2 linked regions of the Methylosarcina fibrata AML-C10 genome follow. The protein of the gene in region 2 interacts with the protein of the main gene of each other region in a pairwise test. Links are inferred from orthologs where the notes say so. Each region holds a gene or a part of one and is shown on either strand. Other genes may lie near its edges.

Region 1 (3,181 bases), 710 kb from region 2 along the record:
GGCGCGGGATATCGCCGCCCGCTTCAATCATATTTACGGCGAACATTTCACCTTGCCCGAAGCGGTCGTCGAGGAAAACAGCGCGACGTTACTCGGTCTAGACGGACGAAAGATGAGCAAGAGTTACAACAACACCATCCCGCTGTTCGAGCCGGAGAAAAAATTAAAAAAACTGATAAGTAAAATCAAAACCAATTCGCTCGAGCCGGGCGTGCCCAAGGAGACCGAAGGCTGTACTCTGTTCGGCATTTACAAGGCGTTCGCCACGCCTTCGGAAGTGGCCGAAATACGCCGACGCTACGCCGAAGGCATCGGCTGGGGCGAAATGAAGCAGATTCTGTTCGACTATATCAACGACCATATCGCGCCGGCCAGGGAACGTTACGAAGCCTTGCTTGAGGCGCCCGATCACATCGAACAGCAATTGCAGGAAGGTGCGGAAAAAGCCAGAGCGATCAGCATTCCGTTTCTCCGGGAAATCCGCAAAGCGGTCGGGATTTCGAGGATCTCTTCGTGAAGAAAGGGCAATTCGGCGACTGGCTTAGAGAAAGCCTGCTGTTTATCGCTCGCGGTCCTTTGGTGTGGGTCGGCTACACCCTGGCGACCGGCGTCATTTTATTGGTAGGACGTATTTCCCTGGCGTTAGGCATTTTTTTCTCGGTCACCTCGTTATTTGTCGGGGTCGGGATTGCGAAATACATCGACCTTAATTATTCGGGCGACAATCCGGTCCCTTTGGCATGGGCGATCAGGAAAAGCCTGCCTCTGGCCGTTCTGGCGGCGGCCAGCCTGGTTGTCTGCTGGTTCGGCATCAATGTCGTGGCCAATCTTGTCTCGGGCGATCTTCTGAAGACCGGACGCTTTTTCTTTTACTGGGAGCTGACCCCGGAGAATCTGCACCGCCGGCCGATGCGGGAAATCGCGAGCTGGTTTTATACCTACGCCAACGTCGCGCTTGTTTTTGTGCTGGTCATGTTGTCCACCTTTGCCAGTTGGTTCAGTTATCCGCTCATGCTGTTCAGAAACTACAGTTTCAGTCAGGCCAGAGAGCGGGGCGTTCACGAGATCTCTCGAAACCGGGGCGCTTTTTATAAACTCTACGGTTTTATCGTTCTGGAAGCGCTGCTCTGCTCCTCGGTGACGCCCTTGTTGACGCCCGTTTTGTACATGCTGGTATCCACGCTGATGTATGTTACGTATCAGGATCTTTTGGGCGTCAAGGACGGCTAGAACGGCCGGGCTTCAGGCAGGAAGTCCGCCGCTGCAGGGAAGGACTGCAACAAGACGCTTAAATGTTCGGCGGGCAGTTCAACGACAAGCCGGACCCGTTCGGTAAAATCCTGCTTCAGGATGCGTCCTTCCCATTTTTTCAGGGCGTATTCCAACGGCTGCATCTGGCCGTAATCGAGAGTCATCGGCACTTGGACCCATTCGACGTAGTCCGAGATTTCCGCCGCTTCGATCGCTTTTTTCGCGGTATTGCCGTAAGCGCGAGTCAGACCGCCGGCGCCGAGTTTGATGCCGCCGAAATAGCGGATGACGGCGACCAGCACGTTGATCAGGTCCTTGCCTTCCAGGTGTTGGAAAATCGGTTTGCCGGCGGTTCCGGCCGGCTCGCCGGCGTCGTGGCAGCGGTAGACGAAGCCCTGTTCCGTTTTCAGCCGGTAAGCGTACGCGACGTGAGTGGCGTGAGGATGCTCAAGATGCAGAGAACGCAGATGCTCCATCGCTTCCCGTTCGCTCCGGCAGGGCATGACGATGCCGATAAAACGGGATTTTTTAATTGTGTCTTCAATTGTTTGCCTGCTTTTGACACAATACACGGAAGCACTCCTCAAAATACGAACAACGTCTATGAAAATCGTCAGGCCGCATACTTCCGAAACGATTCGTCATCAGGTAGACCGCCGCCTTTTGATTGACGAGTTTAAAACATTTTTACCGGCCGCATCGATTATTTCCGAAACGGAAGCGCTCAGGCCTTTCGAATGCGACGGCTTGTCGGTGTATCATTGTCTGCCCTGGCTGGTTCTGTTGCCGGATACCGTCGAGCAGGTGCAGCGCATCCTGGCGATCTGCCATCGATACGGGGTGCCGGTCGTGGCGAGAGGCGCCGGTACGGGACTGGCCGGAGGGGCGCTGCCGTTGGAAAACGGTGTATTGTTGAGTCTCGCCAGGCTCAATCAAATTCTCGAAATCGACTGCGCCAACCGGCTGGCGAGGGTTCAGCCGGGGGTGCGCAATATCGCCATTTCCCAGGCCGTGGCTCAACAAGGCTTGTTCTACGCTCCCGATCCGTCGTCGCAGATCGCCTGCACGATCGGCGGCAACGTCGCCGAAAACTCCGGCGGAGTGCACTGCCTTAAATACGGCCTCACGACCCATAATATTCTACAGGTCAGGATCGTGACGATGGACGGCGCCCTGGTTACCGTGGGAAGTCACGGCCTGGACGGCCCCGGACTGGATTTACTGGCTTTAATGGCCGGTTCGGAAGGCTTGCTCGGCGTGGTGGTCGAAGTGACTGTCAAGTTGTTGCCCCTGCCCGAACATTGCGAAGTCATTCTGGCTGCCTTTGCAGACGTCGAACAGGCGGGCTCGGCGGTGGCGGCCATCATCGCTTCGGGTCTGCTGCCGGCCGGATTGGAAATGATGGACCAAGCCGCCATTAAAGCCGCGGAAGATTTTATTCATGCCGGCTATCCGGTAGAAGCCGAAGCCATTCTGTTATGCGAACTGGACGGTACTCGAAAGCAGGTCGAAGAAGAACTCGACCGGGCCTGCGAGGTATTGAAATCGAACGGGGCTTATGAATTAAGACGGGCCGGAAGTCGGGAGCAAAGACAGGTTCTCTGGGCAGGACGCAAGGCCGCATTTCCGGCGGTCGGGCGGATTTCTCCGGATTATTATTGCATGGACGGCACGATTCCCCGACGGTTTCTGGTAAAAGTGCTGAAATCCATAGCGGAATTGTCCGAGCGTTACGGTCTGGCGGTAGTCAACGTGTTTCATGCCGGCGACGGCAATCTGCATCCTCTCATCCTGTACAATGCCGACCGTCCGGGGGAACTGGAAAAAGCGGAACGGTTCGGCGGCGACATTCTCGAACTCTGCGTGGCCGTCGGCGGCACGATCACCGGCGAGCACGGGGTGGGCGTGGAAAAGATCGATCAGATGTGTT
Region 2 (3,349 bases):
TTTCGTCCATCATTCGGTAATTCAGGGAGAAGGATTTAAAACCCTGACTCCTGGTCAAGCGGTTACTTTCGACATCGAATCCGGCCCCAAGGGATTGACTGCCGTCAACGTCTGCCCTTCCAAATAACGGCAGCGGGTTTATTCGACAAAAAACCCGACGGCCTGCCGAATCCAGCGGTTGAGCAATTTCTTGTAGCCGCTGCGATTTGGCCGGTTTGCCGGTTCCTCGGTCGTAAGGAATAGAGCCCATTCCGCTATCGGTGAAAGATCGGCCGGACGGAACAGACAAGGCCGCGCACTCTTGTTTTTATTTTTCGGATTTATGTGCGGACAAAGCCGGCCTGGAATGGCGGCAACGGCTTAAGGTCCCGAAGCGTCTGCGGGATCGCCTTCATATGGCGTGGCATAACTGCATTCTTTCTGAGGGCAGACCTTTTCGACGCCGCGCCGTTTGGTTTCCTTGATGGTCAGAATCGGCCATTGGCAGGCCGGACAGGTTTCTTTGAACGGCGCATTCCAGAGTGCGTAATTGCATTTGGGATATTCCGAACAGGAATAAAAGATTTTGCCGTTGCGCGATTTGCGTTTCAGGAGACTGCCTTTTTTGCACTGCGGACATTCGACTCCGGTGTCCAGAGGTTTTTCCAGAGGCTCGATATAGCGGCATTTGGGATAGGCGCTGCAGCCGATGAATTTGCCGTAGCGGCCCGCCTTCAGGACCAGCGGCGAAGCGCAGCTTGGGCACGTGCGTCCTTCCACCACTTCGGGTTCGTCCGGACTTTTGGCGTCTTCATTGAGATTTCGGGTATACGAACATTCCGGATAATTGGTGCAGCCGACGAACCGGCCGTTGCGGCCAAGGCGTATGGACAACGGACTGCCGCATTCCGGACAAGTCTCGTCAATGGCTTCCTGAGTCACGTCCTTTCGCTGGACGCTTTCGTCCTTGTCCTGAATCAAGGACGTAAACGGACGCCAGAATTCGCCCATCAACGGAATCCAGTCTTTTTCGCCGCGGGAAACGGCGTCCAGATCATCTTCCAGTTTCGCGGTGAAATCGTAGTCGACGTATTTCGTGAAATGTTCGGTTAGAAACTTGTTGACGATTCGGCCGACGTCGGTCGGATAGAAGCGTTTGTTTTCCAGAGTGGCGTACTCTCGATTCAGCAGCGTGGAAATGATCGACGCATAGGTGGAAGGCCGTCCGATGCCATGCTCTTCCAAAGCTTTCACCAGGCTGGCCTCGCCGTAACGCGGCGGCGGCTCGGTAAAATGCTGGCCGGCGAGGATGTCGTTCAAGGGCACCGGCCGCCCTTCTTCCAATACCGGCAAGAAACTTTCCTTGTCGTCGCTGTCGGCGGTGTCGTCCTTGCCTTCCAGATACACCGCCATGAATCCGGGATTGGCGATCGATGAACCGGTGGCTCTGAACACGTGTTGGCCGTTGTCGCCGCAGGTCAGATCCACCGCGATCACGTTTAACGTCGCCTGAATCATTTGGCAGGCGATGGTCCGCTTCCAGATCAGATCGTACAGCTTGAATTGTTCGTCACTCAGGTAGGCCCTGAGCTGGCTCGGCAAGTATCCGGGATAAGTGGGGCGTATCGCCTCGTGTGCTTCCTGTGCGTTTTTCGATTTGGTTTTGAAAAGACGCGGTTCTTTAGGAACGTTTTCGGCGCCGTAGGTTTCGGCGATCAGTTTGCGCATTTCGGCAACGGCTTCTACCGACAGATTGACGGAGTCAGTACGCATGTAGGTGATCAGGCCGGCGGTTTCGCCGCCGATATCGATGCCTTCGTACAACTGCTGGGCGACCATCATCGTGCGCTTGGTCGTAAAGCCCAGTTTGCGGGAGGCTTCCTGCTGCAGGGTCGACGTAATGAATGGCGGGGCCGGGTTGCGTTTTTGCTGCTTTTTTTCCAGTTTCGCGACCAGCAGCTTTCCGTCCGCCGCATCGAGCAGAGTCCGTTTGGCTTTCTCGGCCGAGACTTCGTCGGTGAAGCTGAATTGGTTCAGTTTTTTGCCGTCGAAGTGGGTCAGCCTGGCTTTAAAGTTTTGTTCCTGGGCCGTCAGCAAGGCTTCGATCGTCCAGTATTCCTGGGTCTTGAAGGCTTCGATTTCCTGTTCGCGCTCGACGATCATCCGCAGCGCGGGGCTTTGCACCCGTCCTGCCGAAAGGCCTCTGCGAATTTTTTTCCACAATAACGGCGACAGATTGAATCCCACCAGATAATCGAGGGCTCTGCGCGCCTGCTGGGCATTGATCAGATTGGTGGACAGATGTTCCGGATTGGCGATCGCTTCGGTCACCGCTTTTTTGGTAATCTCGTGAAAAACGACGCGGTGCACCGGCTTGTCCTTGAGAATCTTTTTTTCTTTCAGCAATTCGTAAAGATGCCAGGAGATGGCCTCGCCTTCCCGGTCCGGGTCGGTTGCGAGGTATAAGGCATCGGCGGATTTAAGGGCTTTGCTGATGGCCTGCACGTGGCGCAGGTTCCGTTCGATGACTTCGTATTTCATCGCGAAGTCATGCTCAGGATCCACGGCGCCTTCTTTGGGCACGAGATCGCGCACGTGACCGTAGGAAGCCAATACCTGGAAATCCTTGCCCAAATATTTTTCTATGGTTTTGGCTTTTGCAGGCGATTCTACAATGACAAGATTCTTGCTCATTTATTCCGTAAGGAAAGGTGAAAGTTGGCAGAAAAAACTGTGGCTGATTTGCCTTTCGCCTTTGACCCGATTTATTTAATTAATGCAGATAGGCCGGCACCAGATCGTAGACGATGTCTTCCATTCTGGAAAATGCAATTTCTTCGTCCGGTTGACTGAGTAATACCATTAATACGATCCATTTCAGTTTTTCGATCGATATTTCTTCATTTTCCAGAGCCATGACCCGGTCGATGACGATTTCCCGATTGGCCGGGTTCAAGATTCCGCTGTGTTCCAGAAACATGATGAAATTGAGGCAGTCGAGATCGAGCTTTTCTCTTTCTTCCGGACAGAAGATACGGAACGCCGCGGTCACTGTCGGCCGGATGGCGCGTTGCACGCTCAGCGATTCCAGCCAGTCGAAGGCTTTGCTCACCTCTAGTTGATCAAAACCCGCTTCCATTAATTCGGTTCTGATCACGTCGCTGTCCGGCAGTATTTCAATTTCGTCTTCCATATAATTTTCAAACAAATACATCAGGACATCAAAAATATTTTCTTTCATAAAGGTTATTTCCGCCTATTTAAGTCGAGTATAGCAACCGCCGGGGGTGGCTTCGATGTAACCCTGCAATTCCAGAATCAGCAACATTGAGGAGATTACTTCAACGGTTTCACCGGAATTTTCAACCAG

Evidence for each region.
Region 1: the proteins of topA (region 2) and A3OW_RS0121490 interact in binary tests that used the Escherichia coli proteins (3 or more experiments, as listed by UniProt). The link is inferred for Methylosarcina fibrata AML-C10 from one-to-one orthologs.

The regions. Positions count from the first base shown.
Region 1 is NZ_KB889965.1:4,535,750-4,538,930, forward strand. Bases 26-2,883 are described here. They hold A3OW_RS0121490 (IMPACT family protein), read right to left. Parts: upstream 1,824-2,883; coding sequence 1,227-1,823; downstream 26-1,226. Other genes in these bases: A3OW_RS0121480 (tryptophan--tRNA ligase), read left to right, coding at 26-517; A3OW_RS0121485 (hypothetical protein), read left to right, coding at 514-1,230; A3OW_RS0121495 (FAD-linked oxidase C-terminal domain-containing protein), read left to right, coding at 1,855-2,883. In the rest of the region: more of A3OW_RS0121480, read left to right, coding at 1-25; more of A3OW_RS0121495, read left to right, coding at 2,884-3,181.
Region 2 is NZ_KB889965.1:3,823,814-3,827,162, forward strand. Bases 18-3,043 are described here. They hold topA (type I DNA topoisomerase), read right to left. Parts: upstream 2,674-3,043; coding sequence 361-2,673; downstream 18-360. Other genes in these bases: A3OW_RS0117870 (cold-shock protein), read left to right, coding at 18-127; A3OW_RS0117880 (DUF494 domain-containing protein), read right to left, coding at 2,753-3,043. Outside these bases: more of A3OW_RS0117870, read left to right, coding at 1-17; more of A3OW_RS0117880, read right to left, coding at 3,044-3,220; DNA-processing protein DprA, read right to left, coding at 3,236-3,349. UniProt on the Escherichia coli protein: Releases the supercoiling and torsional tension of DNA, which is introduced during the DNA replication and transcription, by transiently cleaving and rejoining one strand of the DNA duplex.